2 regions of the Halomonas citrativorans genome follow, and region 1 is predicted to be linked to the other one. Evidence: predicted binding sites of a transcription regulator. Region 1 holds the regulator's gene; the other holds the start of a gene.
What was found. The regulator PhoB, encoded in region 1, activates phosphate uptake and scavenging genes when phosphate is short. The targets are predictions, from matches to a motif close to TGTCATANNNNTGTCANA.
Positions count from the first base shown of each region.

Region 2: the regulator PhoB is predicted to act here: its motif matches at 6,622-6,639, upstream of INT20_RS12340 (PA3496 family putative envelope integrity protein).

Region 1 covers NZ_JABUYX010000028.1:339-15,251, forward strand. Annotated here, with positions in the region: gene phoR (phosphate regulon sensor histidine kinase PhoR) at 49-1,344, opposite strand; gene phoB (phosphate regulon transcriptional regulator PhoB) at 1,347-2,036, opposite strand; gene ubiA (4-hydroxybenzoate octaprenyltransferase) at 2,167-3,063, opposite strand; gene INT20_RS16065 (chorismate--pyruvate lyase family protein) at 3,099-3,662, opposite strand; gene INT20_RS16070 (NAD(P)/FAD-dependent oxidoreductase) at 3,748-4,941, shown strand; gene INT20_RS16075 (HU family DNA-binding protein) at 5,046-5,318, shown strand; gene INT20_RS16080 (hypothetical protein) at 5,318-5,674, shown strand; gene INT20_RS16085 (hypothetical protein) at 5,778-5,960, shown strand; gene yccS (YccS family putative transporter) at 6,097-8,313, shown strand; gene recG (ATP-dependent DNA helicase RecG) at 8,332-10,410, opposite strand; gene INT20_RS16100 (hydrogen peroxide-inducible genes activator) at 10,407-11,336, opposite strand; gene INT20_RS16105 (SDR family oxidoreductase) at 11,489-12,370, shown strand; gene INT20_RS16110 (RidA family protein) at 12,508-12,897, opposite strand; gene INT20_RS16115 (RelA/SpoT family protein) at 13,091-14,913, opposite strand, start outside.
Region 2 covers NZ_JABUYX010000013.1:59,658-74,570, forward strand. Annotated here, with positions in the region: gene INT20_RS12305 (sarcosine oxidase subunit alpha family protein) at 1-18, shown strand, start outside; gene INT20_RS12310 (sarcosine oxidase subunit gamma) at 11-658, shown strand; gene purU (formyltetrahydrofolate deformylase) at 725-1,591, shown strand; gene INT20_RS12320 (L-serine ammonia-lyase) at 1,746-3,128, shown strand; gene aroQ (type II 3-dehydroquinate dehydratase) at 3,327-3,773, opposite strand; gene INT20_RS12330 (DUF72 domain-containing protein) at 3,884-4,738, shown strand; gene INT20_RS12335 (sodium-dependent transporter) at 4,891-6,234, shown strand; gene INT20_RS12340 (PA3496 family putative envelope integrity protein) at 6,306-6,524, opposite strand; gene hexR (transcriptional regulator HexR) at 6,797-7,651, shown strand; gene uvrD (DNA helicase II) at 7,738-9,936, shown strand; gene INT20_RS12355 (TRAP transporter substrate-binding protein) at 10,065-11,153, shown strand; gene INT20_RS12360 (acyl-CoA thioesterase) at 11,238-11,651, opposite strand; gene INT20_RS12365 (PstS family phosphate ABC transporter substrate-binding protein) at 11,801-12,685, shown strand; gene INT20_RS12370 (ABC transporter permease subunit) at 12,784-13,899, shown strand; gene pstA (phosphate ABC transporter permease PstA) at 13,899-14,913, shown strand, end outside.

The sequences.
Region 1 (14,913 bases):
CCATATGGCACGCTTGGATAAAGGTTATACAGAAGACCAGAAGGGGGGCTAGGAGGTAGCAGCCAGCCGAGTGGCGGGGAAAGTACAGCGAAATAGCGAACCTTCGCCAGGATGCGATTCAACCTGAAGCTGGGCATCATGGCGCAGCAGGATATGCTTAACGATGGCAAGACCAAGCCCAGTACCGCCTGTCGCGGTACTCCGGCCTTTATCAACCCGATAAAAGCGCTCCGTTAGCCTGGGGAGGTGGACAGGATCGATGCCCTCTCCATCATCTTCTACTTCTATGCATGCGCTTCCATCTTCCATGGGCGCCCAGCGCAGTATAATTTGGCTACCCTCTGGGGTATATCGCACCGCATTGAAAGCCAGGTTAGAAATGGCACTACGTATTTCCTGCTCGCTCCCTATGAGCTGGGCGTCACTTTCAATAGCAACACGGACAACATGCTTACGGTGCGACAGCGCCAATGCATCCTGGCAGACGCTATTAAGCAATTGCTCAACCGACAGCGCCTGATGGTCTTGCCCGCCTTGATCAATTTCCAAGCGTGACAAAAGCAGCAGATCGTTAACCAGATTTTGCATGCGCTGCGTCTGGTCCTGCATTTGCTCGATCCCTCGGCCCAAGCGAGGCGGAAGCTGCTCAGCCAAGTCACCATAGGTTTCGAGGTAGCCAGAAAGAACGGTTAGCGGCGTACGCAGCTCATGGGAGACGTTGGCCACGAAGTCTCTGCGCATCTGCTCAAGGCGGTGCAAACGAGTGATATCCCGCGCCATCACCAGGCGCTCATCGTCGCCATACAAGGTAATTTGGTATTGCAGAATGCTGCGCTCATCAATGGGTGAGGTCAGCGTAAGCGGTTCGCTGTAATCGCGGGCGTTGAAGTAGCTGATAAAGCGTGGGTCACGCAACAAATTGGTAATGTGCTGGCCACGATCGTGCGCGGTTTGTAGGCCCAGCATATCCGTCGCTGCACTGTTCCACCACTCCAAATCACCGTGGCGGTCGAGCATTACCACGCTGTCGCGCATGGCCTCTGAGGATTCCTGGATACGCGCAAGCGTAGACCGCAATCGACCTTGTGTAATGCGCTGGCTTTTTTGGTAGCGGTAAAGACGGTCAAGCAAATCCCCCCACATGCCACCCGCAGCCGGGGGCTCGTTATGAGGATTAAGGGTTAACCATTGAAAGAGGACGCGCAGTTGGCGTAAATGGTAAAAAAGACAAACGGCCAACCCGGCTGCCAAGCCAAGGCCCGCTGAGCCTAGCAGCCACCCCAGGCAAACACCTATGGTCGCTAACCAGGCAATACGCCAAAGCTCACGGCTCCATAGGCGCACAGTTACACCCGGGCTGAGAAACGATAACCGGTACCCCGTACCGTCTGAATCAGGTTTTGATGCACATCGCCTAACGCCTTACGCAAGCGCCGAATATGTACATCCACTGTGCGTTCTTCAACATACACATTGCCGCCCCATACCTGGTCCAGCAGTTGGCTGCGCGTATAGGCTCGCTCCTGGTGGGTCATAAAGAACTGCAGCAGGCGATATTCAGTGGGTCCCATTTCCAGCGCCTTGCCATGCGCACTAACACGATGGCTGACGGGGTCGAGTAGAAGGCCGTTAATTTCAATGGGGTCTTCTACGCCACGCGGGGTGGTGCGTCGCAATACGGCTTTCAAGCGCGCGACCAACTCACGGGGCGAGAAGGGTTTGGTGATATAGTCGTCCGCGCCCGCCTCAAGGCCTTGAATCTTATTGTCTTCCTCACCCTTGGCGGTGAGCATAATAATCGGCATTTCGGCGGTGGCTTCTTCACGCTTAAGGCGTCGCGCCAACTCAATACCACTGGTACCTGGCATCATCCAATCCAGAAGCAGTAAGTCAGGCTGATGGTCAACGACTAACGCGTGGGCATCCTGGGCGTTATCCGCTTCAAGCACACGATAGTCAGCCATTTCCAGCGCCACTGCGATCATTTCGCGAATAGGTGCTTCATCATCGACAATCAAAACGGTCTTGGCGGTCATTCCAGGGCCTCACGGTGCTCAATGAAAGGTAATTCAATGACATCTCAGTGACAATAACACCATGACTTGATGACACTTATATGACAATAGCCAATAACAAGAACGAATGACAGGCGCTAATCACGCTTTGCTAGAGCGGCCCGGCCACTGGCCACCAACTTAGCGCAATTCCGGCAAAAACCAGCAGCCCTGACCAGTAATTATTCAAAAAAGCCTGAAAACACGGGTCGCGTTCACGATGCCGAATCAGGCGCTGTTGATGAATAAAGGTGGCCGCCATCCCGGCAAGGCCCAGCCAGAAAAAACCACCCAGCCCCACACGAACACCCACAAAGGCTAACAGCACCAACGTCGCCAGTTGCAGTAATCCAATCATCAAGCGGTCTGCACTGCCAAACAGCACCGCCGTTGATTTAACACCAATTTTCAGGTCATCGTCACGGTCGACCATGGCGTATTGGGTATCGTAGGCAACCGTCCACAGTACGTTCGCAAAAAACAGCAACCAGGCTTCCACAGGTACATAGCCCAGCACTGCCCCAAACGCCATGGGGATTGCCCACGAAAAAGCCGCCCCCAGCACCACCTGAGGAAGATGGGTGTAACGCTTCATAAAGGGGTAGATAAACGCCAGGATCACGCCACCAATCGACAGCAGCACCGTAAACCAGTTGGTCAGCAGCACTAACACAAACGCAACAGTGACCAGCCCAATAAACAGCAGTTGGGCTTCGGTTTCACTGATTCGCCCCGTCGCCAGTGGACGATGTTTCGTGCGCTTAACGTGGCCATCAACATGGCGGTCTGCGTAATCATTCACAACGCAGCCAGCAGCGCGCATAACATAAACACCTGCCACAAAAATAAGCAGCACGTTGCGGCCAGGCACCCCGTTTGTAGCCACCCAAAGCGCCCATAAGGTAGGCCACATCAATAGCCAAGTACCAATGGGGCGGTCCAGGCGCATTAAGTGTAAAAAATCAGCGACTCGCGCCCATCCGACTGGCCGCAACAAAGAACGATCCATGCCTACCTCACGTAAAGAAGAGATGCCGAGCAAGCCTACCGCGAAGCCAAACGAAGGTCATCTGCCATGGTGGATAAAAAGTACTCTTGTACGAGTAGCGATAACCCACCATGTTGAAACACTGAGCGCCGCCCCCAACAACTTTTCACGCCAGCATCCTGAGGGAAGGCAAAACGTGGCGCACCGCTCGTGGCTTCAAGCGGGCCGCGTACTAAATCTGGCTGGCGAAACAGCCAACTGCCCAGCGAGCGCTCACCCAGTTGCTCCAATCGCTGGCCTTTTAGCTGTGTTAAGGGAGCAACCGAACGTGCGACCACCCAAGGATTATCACCCACGCACAGGGCGACCTCCCTTAACCAGGCATAGCGACGAAGCTCAATCCCCAACGCCTGCGCTTCATCACGCAGAGGCACGCCGACGCCCTGGCGCAGCAGGCGAACACGGAATGGTTGCCCTGCGCCTGCCGCTTGCAAGCGAGCCGTTAGCGAATCCGTAGACGCAACCCACTTCCACCAGGCAGCGCTCATGGCGGGGCGTAACGCAGCCACGGGCTGCCAAACAGGAAAGGCATGCGTTTGCCGAAAAGAGGACGTCACCACCAGATACTCCTGGGCAAAAAACAGAGAAGCTAGTGTAACATGGTGGTCTTAAAAGCTTTTACGACACCGATTATTTGGGGATGGCATGCCTGCATCACATCCGGTTAGCAACCCGACTGGCCACGCTGAGTTAATCATCATTGGTACCGGCATGGCAGGCATTGGGCTTGCCCGTGCGCTACGTCGCCAAGGCGATAAGCGCTCGATTATTTTGGTGAGCGCAGACAGCGGCGAGGACTACAGCAAGCCGCTGTTATCTACCGGCTTTGCAAAACGCCTCTCGCCCCACCAGCTGGCCAGGCATTCAGCCGCAGTACTGGCCGATGAGCTGGATGCCCATGTGCTTACCCATACGTCAGTAGAGCACATGACACCAGACACGCACACCGTACAGCTTAGTGACGGGCAAACACTTGCCTACGATACGCTGGTGCTGGCGACCGGAGCTGAGCCCCGGATGCCTTTTGCCATTCCAGAAAGCGTTGCTCGCTACTGCTTTACCATTAACGATCTCGACGACTATCGCCTGTTCCATCACGCGCTGAACGATCGCCCCGCGCGCATTGCCGTTATCGGCGCAGGATTAGTCGGCTGTGAATTTGCCAACGACCTGCAGGCAGGTGGCCATCAAGTCACTCTGATTGCTCCAGAGGCCACGCCGTTACCCAGGCTATTACCAGAACCGCTGGGGGTTGCGCTGAGTGATGCCTTTCAGGAAGCCGGTATAAAGCTTGCGCTTCACCGCACGATTAAAGAGTTAGCCCCGAATAATAACAGCACGGTTCGGCTAACGCTTAGTAACGATGACACCGTCAACGCCGATATTATTTTACTGGCAACCGGCCTTACGCCAAGGACCGCGCTGGCAAAGGCCGCCGGGCTTGCCGTTTCACCACAAGGTATTCAGGTAGACCGATATCTGCGCACTTCGCACCCGCATATTTATGCCTTGGGCGATGTTGCTTGCATAGAAGGCCTCAATGCCATGTACGTCCAGCCATTACAAGCCAGTGCCAAAACACTCTCGGCAACGCTTGCAGGCTCACCAACGCAGGTCAGCTTTGGCGCTTGGCCCATCATTGTGAAAACGCCGCTATTGCCCGTAGTGGCCTATCCGCCTTCGGCGATACCCGAACACTGGCGAATTGAGGGCGAAGGGGGTGATATGACGGCGCTTGCCGAAGATAAAGACGGGAATTTAGTCGGTTTTGCGTTGACAGGCGGCTGCGTGAGACGGAAAGTGGAGCTTTCCCGAGCAGCTCCCACACTGCTGGGCTGATTTTTATCGCGTTCACGTCTAGGCTGGATAAGCTAGCTTGGCCTAGTGAGTGCTTTTAACAACACCACGATGCTTTACGCTTACTTTTAATGAGGGAATTTCCTATGCGCAAACCTGAACTCGCCGCTGCCATCGCTGAGGGTGCCGACCTATCCAAAGACAAAGCAGGCCAAGTCCTGAATGTTATTCTGGATGAAATCACCAACAGTGTTGCGAAAGGCGAAGATGTGGCATTGATTGGTTTTGGTACCTTTACCGTACGTGAGCGTGCAGCACGTGCCGGCAAAAACCCGCAAACGGGCGCCCCCTTACAAATTCCGGCCAGCAAAAATGTTGCCTTTAAGCCGGGTAAAGCGCTTAAGGATGCCGTTTCCTAATGAAACTCAAGCTGACGCTGTGGCTATTGAGCCTAATGCTCAAACGTGCCCTGCGCCGCAAGCCACGCTTTCGTGAACAGCTTGAAAGGATGCGTCACCTGGACTGGGGCATTGCAACGGAAGACTTGAGCATTGCTCGCTACTACCGGATGACCCCCAAAGGGGTCTCTTCTGGTAAAGGCCTGCCAGTCGATTTGGATCTTGAATTGCGCTTTCGCGATCAGGAAGCCGCATTACGTATCCTTAGAAAGCCAACGCAGCAAGCTTTCCTCGATGGAATGCTCAACGGCGAGGTACGCCTTGTCGGTGACTCCACCGATATGAACAAGCTGCAAAAACTGCTGAAGTATTTATAACGCTTCTTCCAGCGGTTCTACCCGCCACCCGTAGGTGGCGGGTTCCTACGCGTTTCACCTGCCTTTCTCCCACCATAATGTTGGCACAGCGCCAGGGGCAAACGTGATCGTAACGGCCGGACGTACCGACAAGCGTGACTGGCTGCACCGTTTGGGGCTCAAGACCGTACTGAATCACCGCCTTCCTGATTACGCCAGGCAACTCAATAACACGGCGCCTTCTGGTATTACGCGCAATTTTGAAAATATCGGGGGCAGCGCTCATTGGATTGCTCAATGGCGATAATATAGGCAAGCGTGTGGTCGAATGGTAGGAGCTTATCTGCTCTAAAACGCATAACGTGATAACCCCAAAACCATAGCAACGAACCAGCCCCATGGCTTATACTAAAGTCTAACAACGACTGACAATAAGAGCGTCTATGCCTATTTCACTGCCGCTTCGGCGTCTTTGGACACTTGATAAGTTTGCCTATAGCCTGCGCGTTTTTATCGCATTCAGCGCAGCCCTGCTATTTAGCCTTTATCTTGGCGACATCGCCTTGGTAATACCGCTGTTTCTGGGCATTATCGCCTGCGCGCTCTCCGAAACCGATGACAGCTGGCAAGGCCGCTTACAGGCGCTGCTGGTAACCCTGGTATGTTTTACCTCAGCCTCATTTATCGTGCAGTGGCTGTTTCCTTGGCCATGGCTGTTTGCGCTGGGGCTGGGAATATCCACGTTCACCCTCATCATGTTGGGCGCTATCGGCCAGCGATACGCCACGATTGCCTCAGGCACGCTGATTTTATCGATCTACTCAATGATCAATATTGAGCAGCACGGCGGTGTGGATGCCGATGTGGCCTCACGCCAGTTGCTGCTGTTGGCGGGTGCGGCTTGGTACGGGGTTATTTCCGTTGTCTGGTGTGTTCTTTTTTCTCGTCAACCCGTCAAGCAGAGCATGGCGCGCGTGTACAAGACGCTGGGCGAGTTTCTGATTCTTAAATCAGCGCTGTTTGAACCCGTACGCGGGGTCGATGTAGAAGCCCGTCGCGTGGCGCTGGCACGCCAGAACGGCAAAGTGGTGGATGCCCTCAACCAGGCAAAAGAGATGATTTTTCGTCGTCTGGAAGGCCAGCGTGGAAGTCAAAAGCTTAACCGTTACCTACAGATATACTTTATTGCTCAGGATATTCATGAACGGGCAAGCTCGACCCATTACCCTTACAGCGCCCTCACCGAAGCGTTTTTTCACCATGACGTACTGTTTCGCTGCCAGCGACTTTTGGATCAGCAGGGCCGCGCCTGCCGTCAGCTAGCCAAATCGTTACTGCTGAAGCGCGCTTTTGACCATAAGCAGAGTGAACAAGCCTTGGCCGACCTTAGGGCCTCTATCGATAATTTGAGCGAACGCGGCAAACCCGAATGGCGCAAACTGATGCACCCGCTTAATGCGCTGGCGGACAACCTCGCAACGCTCGAAGCACAGATCGCCAGTGCTCATAACCCGGATACCACCAACGACCGCGAAGATAGCGCGCTCTATGATCGCTCACCCTCCAGCCTGCTGGAAGCGTGGAAGCGAGTACAGCTCAACTTTACCCTTGGCTCGCCCACCTTTCGCCACGCGGTACGCCTCACCACCGCGCTCATGGCGGGCTACGGCCTGCTTCAGTGGCTGGACCCCGAACAAGGCTTCTGGATTTTGCTGACTACCCTGTTTGTATGTCGGCCTAACTTCGCCACGACGCGACGCTTTCTTTCCCAACGCATTTTGGGCACGGTACTTGGCCTTACGGCAGGCTGGGTGTCGATCAGCCTGTTTCCCCAGCCAAGCGTGCAGAGCGTGATTGCGGTGGCCGCTGGCGTCACCTTTTTTGCCAACCGGGAAAAACGCTATGTCGTGGCGACAGCGGCCATCACGTTGCTGGTGCTGTGCAGCTTTAACCAGGTAGGCGACGGTTTCGACCTTATCTGGCCGCGCTTGTTTGACACCTTAATTGGCTCGCTGATTGCAGGACTCGCGGTGTTTTTTATTCTGCCCGATTGGCAGGGCCGCCGGCTGTATCGGGAAGCAGCGAAGACGCTTACCAACCACCGCCGCTATCTGGATGAAATTATTCAACAATACGAAGAGGGCAAGCAGGACGACCTTGCGTACCGCTTGGCACGGCGCAATGCCCACAATGCCGATGCCGCGCTTTCTACCCTGCTCACCAATATGCTTCACGAGCCAGGCCACTACCGCAAACAGGATGCCGATAATGGCCTACGCTTTTTGGTGCTCTCCAATACGCTGCTTAGCCACCTCTCGGCCCTGGGCGCCCACCGGCACCGCTTGCTGGAAGGCGAGGATGATGCCGCCTTGATGCCATCCGCTAAACGGATCAGCGAACTTCTGGGCCAGCTTGCCGAGCAGTTGGACAAGCGTCAGCTGGTTGCCCCGCTCAATGAGCCCGTCAGCGAGCTACTCACACAGCTGGATGAGTCCGGCAAGACAAGCTCTGACGAACAAGCCGTGGTGATGTATCGCCCTATTCAAAGCCAACTACGCCTCATCACCGAACAGCTAGCGCCTTTGGGTGAGGCGGCGAATCGCTTGACCCGCACATCAGCCTTCATCGAGGAAGCTACCCGCCCTAACGCTAGCGTTTAAACGCACCGTTACTGACCGCTATACCTGCCCGTAGCGGCCTGCGGCCTCGCCCAACCACCGCCGTACCAGCACGGCGGTTATTTGCGGCTCGCTTTGCAGCTCGCACGCTAACGCGGTGACGCGCTCTAACAGGTCAGCATCGCGTTCCAGGTCGGCTATTTTCATCTGTGCCAGGCCCGTTTGTCGGGTGCCTAACACCTCGCCCGGGCCGCGGATTTCCAGATCTTTTTCAGCGATACGGAAACCATCAGTGGTCTCACGCATGACGCTTAGGCGCTGGTGAGAACTTTTGGAGAGCGGCGGGTGATAAAGCAGTACACAAAAGCTTTCCGTGCTCCCTCGGCCCACGCGACCACGCAATTGGTGAAGCTGAGAAAGCCCCAGGCGTTCCGGGTTTTCAATAATCATCAAGCTGGCATTCGGTACATCTACCCCCACTTCAATCACCGTGGTGGCGACCAACAGATCCAGTTCACCCTCTTTAAAAGCAGCCATCACGTCGGCCTTCTCGCTGGCCTTCATTCGCCCGTGGATCAAGCCAATGGCAAGCTCCGGTAACGCGTCGGTTAATTCCTGGCAGGTGACTTCCGCCGCCTGGCACTGCAGCACTTCGGACTCATCAATCAGCGTGCACACCCAATAGGCCTGGCGACCATCGCTGCAGGCACGGCGAATCCGCTCAACAACCTCCGGGCGGCGCTCGTCAGACACCACTACCGTTTTAACCGGCGTACGCCCCGGCGGTAGCTCGTCAATCACCGAGACATCCAGGTCCGCATAGGCGCTCATGGCCAGCGTGCGGGGAATAGGTGTCGCGGTCATGATCAGTTGGTGCGGCGTTAACCCACCCGCTTCGCCTTTTTCACGCAGAGCCAAGCGTTGGTGGACCCCAAAGCGGTGCTGCTCGTCGATGATGGCCAGCCCCAGGCACTGAAAATGAACGTCGTCCTGGAACAGCGCGTGGGTGCCGACCACCATACGTGCGCGACCATCGGCGATGGCTGCCTTGGCATCCAGGCGGGTTTTGCCCTTTAACTTGCCCGCAAGCCAGGCGACTTCAATACCCAGTGGCTCAAACCACGCCTTAAACGCCCGGTAGTGCTGCTCAGCAAGGATTTCGGTAGGTGCCATTATCGCCGCTTGGCAATTGCCTGCCAGGGCCGCTAGCGCTGCCATGGCGGCCACCACGGTTTTCCCCGACCCCACATCGCCTTGCACCAGGCGCAGCATGGGGGCAGGGCGGCTTAAATCCAGCGCAATCTCCTCAAGCACTCGCCTTTGGGCCCCCGTTAAGGCAAACGGCAACTGGGCTAAAAAGCGTGCCTGAAGGCTGCGCCCGGAAGACAGTTGAGGAGCGCCGTCGGCCTGAATACGCAGGCGCACTTCACGCAGACTTAGTTGATGCGCTAAAAGCTCTTCCACCGCCAGACGGCGCGTGGCGGCATGCTGGCCGCTGGAAAGCTTATCAATATCAACATCAGGCGGGGGTTGATGCAGCAAATGTAGGCAGGCGTGCAGCCCCGGCAGGTGAAAACGCTGACGCAGCACGTCAGGAATGACATCCGGCAGCGCTTCGGGCGCGCTATCCAGTACGCCAAGCGCCTGCTGCGTCAATGCGCGCAAGCGGGCTTGATTCAAGCCTTCGGTGGTGGGGTAGATGGGGGTGAAATACTCATCGACCGGCGTTTCGCCCGCTGCATTCAAGCGATATTCGGGATGGTAAATTTCAAGCCCGGTGGCCCCAGCCCGCGCTTCACCAAACGCACGTACCGAAACGCCCGGGCGCAACTGCTGCTGTTGGGCAGGCGAAAAGTGAAAAAAACGCAGGCTTAGAATACCGCTACCATCGCGCAGGCGTACCAATAGGCTTCTCCGCCGCCCTTTTACGACATCAGAGGCGGTCACTTCACCCTCTACCACCGCTTCCTGCCCGGCGCGTAGCAGGCCGATTGGCGTTAAGCGGGTGCGATCCTGATAGCGTAGCGGCAAGTGAAAAAGCAGATCGCTTACGTGTTCAATGCCCAACCGCGAAAGCTTGAGCGCCAACGCTTCACCGACGCCTTTAAGCGCAGTGACGGGGCCATTAAGATCGCTCATGAGCGCGCTTTACCCTTTTGGGCGGGCTGTTGGCACTGGCTGATGGCATCCACCAAGGCGTCGATCGCTTTAGGGCGCGGAAAGCTGGCTCGCCAGGCGATCGCTACCGTCCGTGAAGGGGCGGGATCCACAAAGGGCCGACTCTCAAGCATCGCGTTTTCATACTGATCGGTGCCCAACGCTGACTGCGGCAATACGGTAATGCCTAGCCGTGACGCCACCATATGCCGAATGGTTTCCAGCGAGCCTCCCTCGGCAATCAAGGTGTTATTCGGGTTGTTAAGCTTCTGGCTAATCGCCGGGCACGCCTCAAGAATCTGGTCTCTAAAGCAGTGGCCTTCACCCAACAGCAGCAAGCGCTCTTCCAGCAGCTCCTCTTTACGAATAGCCTCGCGCTCTACCCAGCGGTGATTTGCCGGTATCAAGACTTCAAACTGCTCTTCGTAAATAGGCTTGGTCACAATATCGGTGTCCGTGAACGGTAGTGCCACAATAATGACATCCAGCTCACCATTTTTTAACTTGGCACGTAACGTTCCGGTCATACCTTCTTCAATATACAGCGGCATTTGCGGCGCAATATCGGCAAGCGCAGGAATCAGGTGCGGAAACAAGTAGGGACCAATCGTGTAAATAGCCCCAATGCGTAGTGGATTGGATAGCTGATCCTTACCCGCGCTGGCCATTTCATAAATCAGCCGGCTTTGCTCCAGCACGCGCTGGGCCTGAGCAATGATCTTCTCGCCAAGGGGGGTTACTTGAATCGTGGATTTGGAGCGCTCAAACAGCGGTATATCAAGCTCCTCCTCCAGTTTTTTCACCGCCACAGAAAGCGTGGGCTGCGACACATGACAGCGTTCAGCCGCGCGACCAAAGTGGCGCTCTTGGGCAAGGGTTACGATGTAGCGAAGTTCTGTTAAAGTCATAACGGCGCCAGTGGGCATCCTCTCGTAGCAGCTCATGACGGATATCATGGCAGTCAGCGGGACGAAAAGGGACAGGAAATGCTGATGACGATGTCACATCTCGCAGCGAGTTTGTATCCAATAGGGAATATTTATCAAAAGGAGTGGACAAGGTGAAGCTAACGATACTGATTATCGGTTGTGGTGATCTCGGCATTACCTTAGGACGCCAGTTGATTGATGAGGGGCACCACGTCATTGGCGCACGTCGTAAAACAGCGGCTTTAGAAGACACCGGCATTGAACCTCTGGCGCTTGACCTTAATGATCTTGATGAGGCCAATGCATCTGCACTCCCCCAAGCGGACTACGTCATTTATAGCGTAAGCGCTGACCGCTTTGAAGAGAGCGCTTACCAAAGCGCCTATCCGGACGGTCTAAAGCGCGTACTGAGCGTGATGGAACAGCACAAAAAACCACCGCGTCGGGTCTTTTTTGTCTCCTCTACCAGCGTATATGGTCAGCAGGAAGGCGAGGAGGTGACCGAGGATAGCCCAACCGGCCCTACCAGCTTCTCTGGCATGCTGATGTATGAAGCGGAGCAACGGCTGCTTAACCATTCGCTACCCGGCACTGTGGTGCGTTTTTCAGGCATTTACGGGCCTGGCCGTGACCGCTTGATTCACCAGGTAGCAGAAGGCCGCATCGCTGCGGTTACGCCGGTTATCTACTCCAACCGCATTCACCGGGATGATTGTACCGGTATTCTGGCGCATTTAATTCGCAGCCAGGAAAGCGGTCAACCGCTGGCGGAACTTTACCTGGGTAGCGACTGCGAGCCGGTCACCATGCATAACGTGATGGCCTGGATAGGCAAGCAACTGAAGGTGGAATCAACCGATACCATGCAGTCGCCGCTGCGCCGCCGGGCCAGTAAGCGCTGTAATAACCAACGTATCCTTGGAACCGGCTATCAGTTTCGCTACCCAAGCTACCGTGAAGGCTACGCTCAGATACTCAAAGAGGGCGGCTTTTTAGAGACTCAGAAAGCCTGATTGAAAACTTCCGGGTAAAAAAGCGTTACTTCAGATAGCGAAGCAGTCGATAGCAGACGAGATAATCAATACGCAAACACCGACTGGGCGCTAAACGCTCAGCCGGTGTTTTTTATAGCGAAAACGTCATTAACGGTTTAGTCGCCGATGACCATTACGGCTTCGGCTTCTACCTGGCTGCCTTTAGGCAGCGCTTTAACACCCACCGCGGCGCGGGCAGGAAACGGTGTAGAGAAAAACTCTTCCATTACTTTGTTAACGATGGCGAAGTTATCCAGGTCGACCAGGTACAAATTCAGTTTCACCACATCGCCAAGCGAGCCTGCGGCTTCTTCGCAAACGGCTTTCAGGTTGGTAAATACCTGGCGCGCCTGTGCTTCGAAGTCCTCGGACACCAGCTCCATGGTCGCTGGGTCTAGCGGAATCTGACCAGAGAGATAGACCGTATTACCCGCTTTGATCGCCTGCGAGTAAGGGCCAATCGCGGCGGGGGCTTTGTCAGTATTAATAACGGCTTTATTGCTCATGCGGTGTTTCGCTCCTCAGTTATTCAGTACTCGTCGTTCTTCAGTACCAGTCATTATTAAGCGTTAATTATCCAACCAGCGTGTTTGTATAAAGTTTAAAAGGGGGTCTGTTTTTTTCAAAAATAGGTAATGACTGCAATAGCGGTACGTGGCCGGTGCCGGATGGCAATTCGGCCAGGCCGCTTTAATAGGTTTAGTTGGTCATACGGGTAATTTTTCCGACGTTCGGCAAATTACGAATGCGTTTGATAATACGTGCAAGGTGAACGCGGCCTTTGACCGACAGCGTGAGATTCACCGTAGAGAGGCGCGCATCACGCTCTTCAATGCCAATTCGCTCGATATTGGCATCAGCATCGGTCACCAGCCCTGCAAGCTCCGCGACGAGGCCTCGACGGCTTTCAATTTCAATCCGCAATGCGACCGGGAAGTCTTCATCAATCGCGTCAGACCACTCAAGCGTAAACAGCTTATCAGGATCGTTTTTATGCTCTATCAGGTTTCTGCACTCGGCGCGATGCACCACCAGTCCTTTACCCATAGAAAGATGGCCCAACACCGGGTCGCCAGGAAGCGGATGGCAACAGCGAGCAAAGTTAATCACCATGCCTTCGCTACCGCTTATCAGCACGGCTTTGCCACCATCAAAGGTACCTGAACGGGAATCGGGATGATCACCATGAGCGACGTCCATCAAGCGCCTGGCGACCACATGCGCCATACGGTTGCCCAGACCCAGCGACTCCAGAAGGCTATCCTGTGAGGCTATTTCCAGCTCTTTTAACGCTTGCTGAAGCACGCTGTCGTCAAGCTCTTCCAGGCTGGTTTCAAACGGCGCCAGCGCCTTGTTAAGGAGCCGCCGACCAAGCGTAATCGCTTCGGTTTGCTGCTGATGCTTCAGCGCGTGGCGAATAGCCGAGCGCGCCTTGGCCGTCGAGACAAAGCTAAGCCAGGCAAGGTTGGGGCGTGCGCCGGGCGCGGTGATAATTTCCAGCGTCTGGCCACTTTCCAGGCGTGTTGAAAGCGGCGCCAAATGGCGATCAATTCGGCAAGCAATACAGTTATTGCCGATATCGGTATGCACGCTATACGCAAAGTCGATCACCGTGGCGCCTTGGGGCAGCTCCATGATGTCGCCTTTTGGGGTAAACACGTAAATATCGTCGGGGAACAGATCATTTTTGACGTGTTCGATAAACTCCAATGAGTTCCCGGCGTGGCGCTGCATCTCCAATAGGCCTTTCACCCATGCCCGGGCGCGCGCATGGCTGCCTTCAGCAATCGGATGCGTGGTCTGCCCCGCTTTATAGAGCCAGTGAGCCGCAATACCGTTATTGGCCATGGCCTCCATTTCGCGGGTGCGGATCTGCACTTCAATCGGCATGCCGCGCGGCCCAAACAGCGTAGTGTGGAGACTTTGATAGCCGTTGGCCTTGGGGATGGCGATATAGTCTTTAAAGCGCCCAGGCACCGGCTTATACAGATTATGCACCACGCCCAGAATACGATAGCAGTTGGCGACATCCTCGGTAATGATCCGAAACCCGAATACGTCCATGATTTCAGCAAACGGTTTACGCTGGTCGCGCATCTTTTTATAGATCGAGAGCAGGTGCTTTTGCCGCCCCATGACCGTGCCCTGCAACACCTCTTCATCCAGGCTTTGCTGCAGTGACGACTGGATTTCACGCATGGCGCTACGCCGATTCCCCCGGGCGCTGGCGACCGCTCGCTTGATACGCTCTGAACGCATGGGGTGAATGGCTTGAAACGAAAGATCTTCAAGCTCAATACGGATCGTATTGATGCCTAGCCGCCCGGCAATACGGGCATAAATTTCCAGCGTTTCTCGGGCAATACGGCGTTTTTTATCCGGCCTGAGCGCACCAAGCGTACGCATGTTATGCAGGCGGTCAGCTAGCTTGACGATAATGACGCGAATATCCCGCGACATCGCCAATACCATCTTCTGGAAGTTTTCCGCCTGAGCAACGGCTTTATCTTCAAAGGTGATCT
Region 2 (14,913 bases), on a different contig from region 1:
GAGCGCCAGCATGTCTAACGCGAGTGTACCTAACGTTTGCGAGTTCAACACCGTGCCCGACGGCAATCCGCAGGTCGAATCTCCTCTGGCGTGGAGCTACCAGCAGCACCCGGTGCCCCGCACTAATGGTCAGGCAGGCGTTGTCCTGCGTGAAAAAGCACTGCTGGGCCACCTGGTGCTGCGCGGCGGGGCCATCGTGCTCGATGAAGCGGTTCGCGCCACGCTTGGCATGAGCCTACCGGCCAAGCCCAATGCCCTGGAACACGACGATAGCGGCGAGCGCACAATCCAGTGGCTCTCGCCCGACGAATGGCTAGTGATTGTGCCGGGCGGCGAAGAGTGCGCGCTAGAAAGTGCGCTGCGCCAGGCCTTGGGCGATGCCCACGTGAGCATCGTCAATGCAAGCGGCGGCCAGACAGTGCTAACGCTTAGCGGCGACAATGCCCGCGAGGTGCTGATGAAGTCGATCTCCTATGACGTACATCCCAGCACATTTACCGTGGGCAAGGGGGTAACCACCGTGTTTGCCAAGGCCACCGTGGTTTTGCGCCGCCCTTCCGAGACACACTGGGAATTGGTGGTGCGCCGCAGCTTTGCCGACTACTGCTACCGTTGGCTGCTCGACGCCTCGGCGGAATATGGTATCGACACACAATAATAAGCCGGCAGGCCGGCACCACCGGCCTGCCCTGACTGCTGATCAAGCTGATGAAAGAGAAGCGCCATGAGCCGAATGACGGATACCTGGATACTTGCCGCCCAATGCCCCAGCATTCTGGGCACGGTCGATGTGGTGACCCGCTTTTTAAAAGAGCAGCACTGCTATATCACCGAACTGAGCTCATTTGATGACCGGTTGGGTGAACGCTTTTTTATTCGAGCGGAGTTTCGTCCCGAGCGAGAAGCGTTTGATGAGCAGGCGTTTCAGGAAAATTTTCTGCCGCGCGCCACCGATTTCGACATGACGTTTGAACTGACCCCTCCGGCCAAGCGCACGGGTGCAGTCATTCTGGTATCCAAGGCAGATCACTGCTTAAACGACCTGCTCTACCGCTACCGTACCGGGCAGTTGCCACTGGATATCAAGGCGATTATCTCCAATCACCCGGATCTTGAGCCCTTAGCGAGCTGGCATGATCTGCCTTACTATCATCTGCCTATCACGCCCGAGACCAAGGCAGAACAGGAGGCCCAGGTACTCGATATTATTGAGAATACGGGGGCGGAGCTAGTAATTCTGGCGCGCTACATGCAGGTATTGTCACCGAGCATGTGCGAGCTTTTGAGCGGGCGAGCCATCAACATTCACCACTCACTACTACCGGGCTTCAAAGGTGCCAAGCCCTACCACCAGGCCTACGAAAAAGGCGTTAAGCTGGTAGGCGCTACGGCGCACTACATTAATAACGACCTCGACGAGGGGCCGATTATTGCTCAAGGAGTGGAGCCAGTTGATCATGCACACTACCCTGAGGACCTGGTCGCCAAAGGGCGCGATATAGAGTGTCTGACGCTCGCCCGCGCTATTGGCTATCACCTTGAGCGGCGAGTCTTTCTGCACAATGGGCGCACGGTGGTATTTGGCAACTAGCCGCGCTTGCTTGACGCTACTCCTTTCATCCACAGAACAATCATCAAGTCTGCTCATTAATCGACGCCAGGACCAGGTTACGCGGCATTAATTCGCGATTCCCCTGTCCAACGTTGGGTGAGTCGACTTTTTATTTCCCATTCAGAGGTCTTCCATGCCTATTAGTGTCTTCGACCTTTTCAAAATTGGCGTCGGCCCCTCCAGCTCACACACGGTCGGCCCCATGATGGCGGCCTTCAAGTTTTCGGCCGTTCTGCGCGATAGCCAGTTGCTCGACCAGGTGAGCCGCCTGGAAGTGCATCTGTATGGCTCGCTTTCCGCCACGGGTATCGGCCATGGAACCGACCATGCCATTATCATGGGCTTGTTGGGCGAACGCCCGGACACCATCGATCCTTCGATTATCAACACCACGATTGCGGCGTTGAAAGAGACGCGTAGCCTATCGCTGGGGCGCCAGAAAGATGTCACGTTTGAATGGGACCAGGACATTATCTTTCATGAAGAGAGCCTGCCCCATCACCCGAACGCCATGAAACTTTGCGCCTTTGCCGAAGATGGCAGCCTACTGACCGCCAACACGTACTACTCGGTAGGCGGCGGTTTTGTGGTTGACCAAAACCAGGTGGATGCCAAGCTTGAAGACATGGACACCGCCAAGATCCCCTTCGACTTTAACTCCGCCGAAGAACTACTCGCCATCTGTAAGCGTGAAGGCATGAGCATCAGCCGCCTGATGATGGAGAACGAGAAAACCTGGCGCGGCGAGCAGGAAGTAAGAGACGAGCTGTGGCGCATCTGGCAGGTCATGTGCGAGTGCATCGATAACGGCCTAACCCACGAAGGCATTCTACCCGGTGGGCTTAACGTCAAACGCCGGGCAAGGCAGCTGCATCAGCGCCTGCAGGCGGCCGAGCAGAACGACTGCCTGATCGCCACAACCTTTTCCGCCATGGAGTGGGTCAACATCTTTGCACTGGCGGTGAACGAAGAGAACGCTGCGGGAGGGCGCATGGTGACGGCCCCAACCAACGGGGCAGCGGGTATTATTCCCGCCGTGCTGCACTACTACATGAAGTTCCAGGCGGGCTCCAGTGACCGCAACGTTGTGGATTTCCTGCTCGCCGCCGGTGCCATCGGTATTCTGTGCAAAAAGAACGCCTCAATATCCGGCGCCGAAGTGGGCTGCCAGGGCGAAGTGGGCTCGGCCTGCGCGATGGCAGCTGCTGGTCTGGCCGAGGTGATGGGCGCTACGCCTGAGCAGGTCGAAAATGCCGCCGAAATCGGGCTTGAGCATAATCTTGGCCTAACCTGTGACCCGGTAGGCGGCCTGGTTCAGGTGCCTTGCATCGAGCGCAACGCCATCGCCACCGTCAAGGCGATTAACGCCGCACAAATGGCCCTGCGCGGCGACGGCACTCACTTTATCTCTTTAGATAAAGTTATCCGCACCATGCGTGATACCGGCAAAGACATGTTGGACAAGTACAAGGAAACGTCCAAGGGCGGTTTGGCAGTTAATGCCATTGAGTGTTAGGTAAAAGCTGGCCAACAAGCGAGGACGTGAGTCTGCAGATCATTTTGGTAGGATCAATAACGTTCCCTGTCATACCCAGCGGTATGACAGGCTCGCTATCTGTTTTTACACTGATCACGACCTTCCAAAGCATGCACACATTCCCGGTTAAAACGCCCACCCAAGACTGGCTGCGATAGCACCAGCCAACAAACTCGCTTAACAAACGCCATTCACGACAGCATCCATTGCCGCCAAGTATCCCTGTATGCCTAGCCCCGCAATAACGCCGTCGGCGCGCAGCGAAATATACGAGTGATGGCGGAAACTCTCGCGCTTATGCACGTTGGAAATATGCACTTCAATGACTCGCCCATCGAAAGCATTGAGTGCATCCAGAATAGCGACAGAGGTATGCGTGTAGGCGGCTGGATTGATAATGATCGCCAGGGTCCCGTCCAGTCTTGCCGCATGAATGGCATCAATCAGCACGCCTTCATGATTGCTCTGCAGGCAGTCAATTTTCCACTCCGCAGTCGTCGCCTTTTCAATTAACAGACTGTTGACGTCATCAAGCGTTGCAGCACCGTAGATTTCCGGTTGCCGAGCACCCAGCAAATTAAGATTAGGGCCATGGAGCACCAGGACACGTGGCGTAGTCGGCATTGGTTTTCCTTGTCTGTTATTGAGGGCTATCGGCCCGTTATACGGCGGCGTTAAAACATCTCTTCATGCTACATTAGTACGCTTTATAAATGCAGCAGGCTCGTTGGCGTATGACCCTCCCCCTCTACCTAGGCCTCCCCATGTGGGCCAACCAGGATTGGCAGGGCAGCCTGTATGCCCGCCACGCCAAGACAGATCTGCTCAGCGACTATGCTAGCGTATTTTCAAGCGTGGAAGGCAATACGACCTTTTATAGCGGCGCGCCCAAGGCCGAGACCGTTGCCGCCTGGGCACGCCAGGCACCTGCTCATTTTCGCTTCTGTTTTAAATTACCTGCCAGTATCACCCATGACCAGCGGCTTACCCATTTGGATGATGTCTGGGACTTTTTAGCCGCACTTGAACCCTTGCATGATCGTCTTGGCCCTACCATGGTTCAACTACCGCGTGATTTTGGAGCGGATGAGCTACCAAAGCTAGAGGCCTTACTGGCTGCCTGGCCCGCTCACTTACCATGCGCGGTTGAAGTTCGTCATCCTGTTTTTTTCCACAAAGGCGCAGCTGAAAAAGCCCTTAACCAATTGTTGATAACTTATTGTGCCAACCGTGTCATGCTGGATGTACGCCCTGTTTTTTCAACCCCGGCTGACGGCCACGCGGGGCTTGCCCATGCTCAGCAGGAAAAGCCGAAACTCCCGTTACACGTGCTTTCCACAGGTAATTTTCCGGTCATTCGCTTTATTGGCCATATTGACAAAACGATTAATACGCACTACTTCGCCCCTTGGAAAGCCCGCCTCAACCTGTGGATAAGTCAGGGGAAAACCCCTTTCTTATTTGTGCATACTGCTGATAATCACGAGTCTCCCGAGATGGCACGTCAGCTATACAATGCGCTTGGCGAGCTTGCTGACCTACCCCCGCTTAGCGACTTTCCAGGTGAGGCACAAAACCTGTTGTTTTAAGCTAATATTAATTTAACCTAACTGGCACGGGGCCTCTTGATCGGATAAATTGCGCATACTCTTTGAAAAGTGCAGAGCCGTCTGTGCTTTTCGAACATGCGTAAATGGGGCGCATAGCGGCTTATTACAATTCAACTAACAGTAGGTGATGTATGGCAAAACTTGCACATGCACAATGGTCATCGCGTATGGGCTTTGTGCTTGCCGCTGCCGGTTCAGCGGTAGGCTTAGGGAATATCTGGCGCTTCTCATATATGACCGGTGAAAGCGGCGGCGCTGCTTTTGTTCTGGTCTATCTTGCATGCGTAACGCTGGTTGGCCTGCCCATTCTGGTAGCGGAATGGATGATTGGTCGCCGGGGCCAGAAAAACCCGATTAACACCATGTCCGACCTTGCCACGCGTCACGGACGCTCCAGGGCTTGGGCAACTATCGGTATTAGTGGCGTTCTGGCGGCCTTTTTAATTCTATCTTTTTATAGTGTTATCGGCGGCTGGTCACTCAATTACACGCTGGGGTCGGTGATCGGGACGTTTAATGGCCAGGATGCTGATGCCGTCGGGGCTATTTTTGGCGACCTGCTGGGTAGCCCTACAACGCTTCTGATTTGGCACACTGCGTTCATGGTGCTGGTTATTGGTATCGTGGCGCGTGGTGTGACCAAGGGGCTTGAAGCCGCTTCACGACTTCTGATGCCTGCGCTGGTCGTGCTTCTTTTGATTCTGGTCGGCTATGGCGTAACAAGCGGCTCCTTCGGTGAAGCACTTGCGTTCATGTTCAGCCCTGACTGGGATGCACTGGACGGTGGTGTCGTACTAGCGGCGATGGGCCAAGCCTTCTTCACCCTATCACTGGGTATGGGCATCATGATGGCGTATGGCTCTTACCTGGGCGAAGACGTTAACCTGATTAGCACAGCGCGCACCGTTATTATCCTGGATACGGTCATTGCCCTGCTGGCAGGCCTTGCGATCTTCCCCATTGTGTTCGCCAACGGGCTGAGCGCAAGTGAAGGCCCGGGACTCATCTTCGTAACGCTGCCTCTGGCCTTTGGCAACATGGCGGGCGGCACTATTCTCGGTTTGATGTTCTTCCTGCTGCTGACGTTTGCCGCAATTACGTCGGCTATCTCGCTGCTGGAACCGGTCGTTGAAACAATCGAAGAGCGCACGCCCTTGAGCCGGGTAGGATCGACACTGGCGAGCGGTATTGCGGTGTGGGTACTCGGTGTGGCGGCGCTGCTGTCATTTAATGTGTGGTCCGAGGTACTGTTATTCGGCCTCAACATTTTTGACTTCCTCGACACCTTCACCAGCAAGATTTTGCTGCCGCTGACGGGCCTAGGCGCGATTATCTTCTTCTCGCTCTGTTTGGACAAAGAAGAAGCGCGCAAGGAGCTACGGTTAGATATCTACGATTTCACCTTGTGGAATCTACTCGCCAAGTACGTGGCGCCAATCGGTGTGATTATCGTATTCCTGACCGGCTTGATCTAGCGATGCCTACGCCCTGCCGCTTGGCAGGGCAGCACCATGTGGGTACTGCTTAAACACCGAGCTACATGCCGTTAGTGCAACTCGCTCTCTTGCCGTTCGTCATCGTCTGGCAGGGGGGCGATATCCCGGTATAGCTTCTGAAACTCCCGATGCAGTTCAATTCCTCGGCGAGCCCGTAAATTGCGTTGTGCGGCGCTACGCTGGCGCTGAGCATGCTCATCCACTTCCATGCCCATAAAAATATCCAGCAACTCGCTTTTGACCGAGGTAATTCGTTCGACGTTTTTCATGATCGACGTGCCTCCAGGTGAATATGTCTTCGTCCACCTGCATCTGTGGCGACTGTTGAATGATGCAGTGCGACACTTCACTTCTTACTATACCTTACTTGACAGTATGATGACGAAACTTGGCGAAATGCGTTAACGCCTTTTAAACGCATGCCTAAACATCGTTTCACTGCCCTTTTATGCCATCACTCAGGCATACTGTGGCAAATGCTGACAAATACAGCAAAGCGCGCAGTGCAAAACGCGCGCACTGGATAATCGAGGAGCTGAACGTGAGTCGCGCCCTGTTCGATGAGATGAGACGCCGCATGGAGCACTTTCGCCGCTCCGAACAAAAAGTGGCACGCTTTGTACTGCGTAATCCTGACGAGGTTATCCACATGCGGATCGTTGACCTCGCCACCGAAGCCAACGTTAGCGAGCCTACCGTGGTGCGCTTCTGTCGCGCCCTGGGCTGCAATGGCTTTCAGGATTTTAAACTGCAGTTAGCGCAAATGCTGGCGTCTGGCAGCCAATTCGCGCAGTTCTCAATGAACGACAGTGACTCCGTTGCTGAGTTCTCACACAGTATTTTTGACTCCACGGTCGGCACTCTGCTTTCGGTACGTGACCGGCTCGATAACGACGCGCTGGGCCAAGCGGTTAATGCGCTGGCGATGGCCAATCGGGTGGAGTTTTACGGCTTTGGCGCCTCAGGCGCTGTCGCGTTTGATGCACAGCACAAATTTTTCCGTTTACAGATATCTACATCGGCCTATGCGGACCCGCACATGCAGAACATGTCGGCGGTGACCCTTAAAGAGGGTGATGTGGTGGTGGCTATTTCTCAAACGGGCCGGACCAAAGCATTGGTCGCCAGCGTGCGCCTGGCCCGTGAAGCGGGCGCTACAGTGATTGGCCTGTGCCCCAGCGGTTCCCCCTTGGCAGAAGAGGTCAGCCTGCCACTGTATATTGATGTTCACGAAGATACCGAGATCTACACGCCGCTCAGCTCTCGCATCGCCCACCTGGTGTTGATTGATGTGCTCGCCGTGGGCGTTGCCAAAACCCGCGGCCCCAAGCTGGCTGAGCAGCTTAAATCGGTGAAGAAAAGCCTGAATACCCTGCGCTACCCTGAAGACAACTAAATCGTCGTACGCTAACGCCTGTATGCACAGACAGTTCACCTGCTGTGCTAAACTACCCGCCCCTTTTCGATCCGGCAGCGGCTTTTATGGACGACGTCACGGCGATACTCGATCAGCTCAACACAGCCCAGCGTGAGGCAGTCAGCGCTCCTCAGGGTAATCTTCTCGTGCTGGCCGGTGCAGGCTCCGGTAAAACTCGGGTACTTGTTCACCGAATTGCCTGGCTGATGCAGGCAGAGGGCCTGTCGCCCTATGCGCTACTGGCAGTCACCTTTACCAACAAGGCTGCCCGCGAGATGCGCACGCGTCTTGAAGCCCTGCAGGGAATCTCCTTGCGCCATGTTTGGGTAGGCACGTTCCACTCTATTGCTCACCGCTTGCTTCGAACCCATTGGCAAGACGCTCGGCTACCGCAAAACTTCCAGATCATTGACTCCGATGACCAGCTCCGGCTGGTGAAGCGGCTGCTCAAGGATTACGCCATTGACGATGAGCGCTTTCCGCCGCGTCAGGTTCAGGGATTCATCTCAAGCTGCAAGGAAGAGGGCTTACGCCCGCATCAGGTGAACGTTGATGGCGATGCCTACATGGCGCAAATGGTAGAGCTTTACGAGCGCTATCAATTAACCTGTGAACGCGGCGGGCTGGTGGATTTCGGAGAACTACTGCTTAGAAGTCTTGAGCTTCTGCGGGATAACCCGGCGCTTTTGAATCATTATCGTGAGCGCTTTGGGCACATATTGGTGGATGAGTTTCAGGACACCAACACCTTGCAGTATGCCTGGCTAAAGCTGCTGAGCGGCATGCAAACCCCCATGACCGCAGTGGGCGATGATGACCAATCCATTTATGGCTGGCGCGGCGCCAAGGTCGAGAATATTCGCCGGTTTGAGGAGGAATTCCCACAAACGCAGACGGTGCGCCTTGAGCAGAACTACCGTTCAACCAGTGCCATTCTGGATGCTGCCAATGCGCTGATCAGTCACAACAGTGACCGGCTGGGCAAGAACCTGTGGACCGATGGTATCGAGGGCGAGCCTATTTCTGTCTACGCCGGGTTTAACGACCTGGAGGAGGCACGTTATATCGTCGACACTATCAAAGAGAAGGTCGATGAAGGCGTTAACCGCCGTGATATTGCGATTCTCTACCGCTCCAATGCTCAGTCGCGACTGCTGGAAGAGACGCTGATTCGTCAAGGCATGCCTTACCGTATTTACGGAGGCCACCGCTTCTACGAGCGTCTGGAAATCAAGAACGCCCTCGCCTATTTACGCTTACTGCTCAATCGCGATGACGACGCCTCGCTTGAGCGTGTGATCAACGTACCGACCCGCGGCATTGGCACGCGTACCGTGGAAATTCTGCGCCTGCGCGCGCGCGAACAGAGTATTTCACTTTGGCAGGCACTGCATGATGCCCTTCAGGACGGTACGTTAAAGGGCCGTGCGGCCAACGCGGTACAGACGTTTGCCAACCTGATAGAGCAGTTGGATAACGACGCGGCAGGCTTAACCCTTTACGAAATTATCGATCACGTCACCGAGCACACGGGCCTGATTGAGCACCATAAGAGTGAGCGCGGAGAGAAAGGCCAGGCGCGGGTCGAAAACCTCGAAGAACTGGTCACTGCTGCCCGAGCCTTTACCCAGGGTGATGCGTTTGAAACGCCCGAGGCGGGCGAAGGCATGGCCGCTCTGGAGGCATTTCTTTCCGAGGCGGCGCTTAACGCAGGCGACCATGAAGCTGAAGAGTTTGAAGATAGCGTACAGTTAATGACGCTTCACTCTGCCAAAGGCCTCGAGTTTCCGGTGGTATTTATTGCCGGTGTGGAGGAGGGTCTGTTCCCGCATAAAATGTCGCTCGAAGAGCCGGGGCGTTTGGAAGAGGAGCGCAGGCTCTGCTACGTGGGCGTTACCCGTGCTATGCAGAAACTCTACCTGACCCACGCAGAAACTCGCCGCTTACACGGCAAAGAGGTGTTTCCGCGTCCCTCGCGCTTCTTGCGTGAATTACCGCCGCACCTGCTAGAAGAGGTTCGCCTGCGCGGCCATATCTCACGCCCGGTAACCGCCGGCCGCACCAGTTTTGCGCAGCAGCGTGTTGAAAGCGATGGCGATTTACCTGCCCTGCATGTGGGCCAACGTGTTGGCCACGCCGTCTTCGGTGAAGGCATTATTCTTAATGCCGAAGGCGAAGGCGCACGCGCCAGAGTACAAGTGAGCTTTGAAGGCGAGGGCGTTAAGTGGCTAGTGCTGGGGTTTGCCAAGCTAATCCCGCTGTAACGCCTATGTTAAGGGGAAGTGTCTTAACAGGTTGCCCAATAAAACCGGGTTAGCGCATACTGGCGAGCGGACACGTACGCTCACGCGTAACGCAATAATAATCGTATTTATTCGGAGTTATAGCCGCCATGCAACGCCGCCAATTCTTAAAAACCGCTGGCTTAGGTGCTGCCGGTGTCGCTGCCGCCCCCTTTGTAGCGACCGCGCATGCAGATGAAACGTATACCTGGGACATGGTGACCTCTTGGCCGAAGAACTTCCCGGCGCTAGGCACGGGCGCCAACGACTTCGCCCTCCGCGTTGAGCAGCTTTCCAACGGCCGTATGAAAATCCGCGTACACGGCGCAGGCGAGCTGGTACCTGCATTGGAAGTGTTTGATGCGGTATCGGCTGGAACGGCAGAGATGGGCCACTCCACGCCCTATTACTGGCGTGGCAAGCTCCCGGCTGCCCAGTTCTTTACCGCCGTGCCCTTTGGTATGTCAACGACTGAGATGAATGCGTGGCTGTATCACGGCGGTGGTCAGGAGCTGTGGGACGAGGTTTACGCCAAGCATAATCTTAAGCCGTTCGCAGTGGGCAACACCGGCCCTCAAATGGCGGGCTGGTTCAAGAAAGAGATCAACTCGCTGGACGACATGCAAGGCCTTAAACTGCGTTTGCCAGGACTTGCCGGTGAAGCCATGAACGGCATCGGTGTCAGCACCGTGAATATGCCAGGCTCTGAGATTTTCACCTCGATGCAAACGGGTGTTCTGGATGCCGCCGACTGGGTAGGCCCTTACAACGATATGGCGTTTGGTCTGCATCAAGTGGCCGACTACTACTACACCACGGTGTGGAACGAGCCGACCGCAACCGTCGAGACGATGATCAATCTGGATGCCTGGAATGCCTTGCCAGAAGATCTGCAGGACGTTATTCGCGAAGCAGCACGCGCGTCCAACCTGGCCATGTACACGGAGTTCGCTTACCGCAACGCGCAGGCGCTAGAGACACTGGTTGATGAGCATAACGTTCAGCTACGCGAATTCCCCGACGATGTTGTTCAGGCACTCTACGAATCCTCGCAAACCGTGATCCAAAACCAGGTTGAGGGCGATGAAGACTCACGGCGCATTTATGAGTCGTACGCTAACTTCCAGAACCTTATCCGCCCGTTTAGTGATATCGGCGAGTATGCCTACCTGAAAGGTCGTGATGCCGTTGGCGGTTAATCGCTACCCACGGTTGATAAAAAGGGCGCCCAGGCGCCCTTTTTTTGCAAGCCATTGTGCAACCTGATGAAGGGTCAGCAGGCCTTAACCATGCACGGCACGGATACGACCATTATCGTCCAGAGCGACCATGACGAAACGCGCCTCAGTGACTTTTTGGCGCTCTTCAAGGCGCCGCCCATGAGGAATACGCACCCATACTTCGACATCGATCTTAAGAGAGCTGCGGCCAATTTCCTGTACATGAGTGTAAACACTCACCATGGAACCCACGCGCACAGGGCTTAAGAAATCCATCGATTCGATGGCCACTGTCGCAGTACGCCCGCCGGCCTCACGACCGGCTGCCAGTTCTGCCGCCTGATCCATGTGATTAACCAGCCACCCGCCCGAAATATCGCCGTAAAGGTTGGTATCCTGTCGAGAAGCCAGTAATTTGAGTGTGAGCAGACCTTGGGGGGCCGGAGCATCATCCAGGTCGGTTTCTAAAAGTGTCATAAGTCGGTCGCTTAATAGGGTTATTGTTGTGTGGTTGCTGCATAGCAATATAAGGCATTAGTTAATCATACGAGGGCATACGTTTGAAGCGCATTGGTTGGTCGTCAGGGAAGAAAAATCGCCTGTGTTTTACGCTTACCACGGTACTAATGCTATTCGCATCAGCTGCCTGGGGGCAACCACAACCGATTAGCGGCACTCTGAGTGCGATTGGCTCCGACACCATGGCCGGACTCATATTGCGCTGGGGCGAGGCGCTAGCCGTGCGCTATCCAGAGATTAACGTGCAGTTTCAGGCTACTGGCTCGGCCAGCGTACCGCCAGCGCTTACGGCGGGCACTGCACGGCTTGGCCCCATGTCACGCCCCATGAATGACCAAGAGCGACAAGCGTTTATCGATCGCTACGGTTACCCACCGCTAGAACTTAAGGTGGCCAGAGATGCGCTTATTCTGGTCGTTCATCGTCATAACCCCTTGCGGGCCATTACGCGCCAACAGGCCGATGCCATTTTCTCCACCGGCCAAGCGTGCGGCGCCGATAAGCCGATAAGACGCTGGAGCGAATTGGCCGCCACACGCGAGTGGCCCTATGGAAATATCGCCCTACATGGGCGCAACCTGGCATCGGGCACCTATGGGTTGTTTCAGGACGAGGTGCTGTGTGATGGCCAATTCCGCCGCGACATCAGCGAGCACCCGGGCTCTTCTGCTGTTGTCGCGGCCGTGGGTGAGTCGCCCAACGCCATGGGATATGCCGGATATAATCACCTGACACCGATGGTACATGCGCTGCGCTTTGTTACCGAGGAGGGGGAAGAAATCGCGCCCAGCGAGCAGGCTGTTCAGCGTAACGAGTACCCGCTATCACGCGATCTTTACCTCTACGTTAATTTGCCGCCAGATGAGTCACTACCCGCCGCCGAGCAGGCATTTTTAGCGTTTATTTTATCGGAAGAAGGCCAGCAAATTGCCCGTGCGGCGGGTTTTGTACCGCTGCCCGATGATGAACTCGCAAATCAGCAACACTGGTAGCTCACTATCATCCAATTGTCATAAAAGTGTCTTAGAGTAAGGAGAACTCACCATGCAACCCATCTTCGCGACGGCCATGCCTTCCCTATGATGTTGATATGATCCCACCTCGCGTTCCTGCTTCTTATCAGCCGCTACGCCAGTTTAAAAATCGTGTCGCCACCGGCCTTATTACGGCGGGGGGCATCGCGGTGCTGCTCGCGATTCTGGCGATTGGCGTGTTTTTATTTTGGGAAACGCTGCCACTGTTGGCATTGGATAAGACCTTTGCCTTCGATAAGCTCTCGCCATTGGTATGGGGAACGCTTAAAGCGGCCTTGGCGGCGATGCTCTTCGCGCTTCCTATCGCCTTGGGCGCCGCCATGTACTCGGCGTTATTCATGTCAGCACGCTTGCGCAGCCGGATTAAGCCGACTCTTGAGATGATGGAGGCAATGCCCGGCGTGGTAGTGGGATTTATTGCCGGTTTAGTACTTGCTCCATGGGTGGAGCGAAACCTGGCCAGTACGCTGGTGCTGCTGGTATGGCTACCAATCAGCGCGGGGCTTGCGGGCGTACTCTGGTACATGGCCTCGTCTCGCTGGCATCGGCGACTGCCGTTTTCCTGGGCCGGGCTATGGCTTGTACCCTGGCTTATCGGCATGGTGGCACTGGCGGTGTGGTTGACGCCCTTGCTGGAGCAACTCTTTCTGGGCGGCGATCTGCGCCGCTGGTTAGAACAACGCTGGGGCATGGACTACGTCACTCGCAATGCGCTGATTGTAGGTATCGCCATGGGGTTTGCGGTAATACCCAGCATTTACTCTCTTGCCGAAGATGCCCTTGCCGACGTCCCGCCCTCCCTGATGGAAGGCGCCCAAGCGCTCGGGGCCAGCCGCTGGCAGGCGCTATGGAAAGTCGCGCTACCAGCGGCGGGGCCGGGTATCTTTTCTGCGGTGATGATTGGCATGGGTCGTGCGGTAGGTGAAACCATGATTGTGTTAATGGCCAGTGGCAACACCGCTCTGCTGAGCGCCAGCCCCTTTGAAGGCATGCGATCAATGGCCGCTGCCATCGCGATTGAGCTCCCAGAAGCCTCCCCCGGCGGGTTTACCTATCATCACCTGATTCTAGCGGCGCTGGTACTGTTTCTATTTACGTTTTTAGTAAACACCCTGGCCGAAGCGGTGCGCTTACGTATGCGCCGCCGCTACCATAAAGTGGGGCATTACTAATGAGCCGCCTATTCGCCTCCGCTTCCAAGCATCGGCTCGATAAATTATGGCCGTGGCTATGCGCCGCTAGCGTTGCCTTGTCACTTTTAATGTTAAGCGCGTTACTTACACTCTTGCTTGTTCGTGGGTTAGGCCATTTTTGGCCCGCCACGCTTGAAGAAATAACACTACGCTCGGGTAGCGTTGTTGCAGGGCAAGCTATTCGCGAAACGCCACTGCCTCAGGAAGCAGGGGTTGAGCGCCTCTATTTTAAAGGTAACCGTGATGTAGACGGCGTCAGCTGGCACTGGGTAGATATCGACGATATTACCTCACGTACAACACCGCACGACCTGATCCGCCTGGAACGTGCTCCGTGGGGCAGCTTTATTGGTCGTCTGGCCGCAGTAGAAACCGCTCAACAATCGTTGCATGGCCGCGAAGCGTGGGACTATTTAAACAACGCGCTTACCCTACCGGCTAATCAGCGCCCGCCCGGGCAACTGCTGCTGGTCACGGCACAGGGCGAGACGTTACGCCAACCTCTGGACAGCGTTAGCCAGGCACTGGCACCTAACGCCATGTCCTGGTGGCAAAAAACGCACACCTGGGGCACTAACGTTTGGCAGTTTTTAAGCGAGGGACCACGCGCGGCCAATACCAGCGGTGGCGTATGGCCGGCTATTTTCGGTACGGTGCTGATGGTCATCTTAATGTCCGTAATCGTCACCCCCTTTGGCGTACTGGCCGCTATTTATCTTAATGAAATTGCCCATCAAAACCGACTTACCCGGTTAGTACGCATTGGCGTACGCAACTTGGCGGGCGTGCCTTCTATTGTGTACGGCGTGTTCGGCCTTGGCGTATTCGTTTACGGCATTGGCGGCACGCTGGATAGCTGGTTCTTTAGCGATACACTGCCTTCGCCAACGTTTGGCACCGGCGGTCTTTTATGGGCCTCTTTAACGCTCGCGCTATTGACGCTTCCTGTCGTGATTGTGGCCACCGAGGAAGGGCTTGCTCGCATCCCCGATG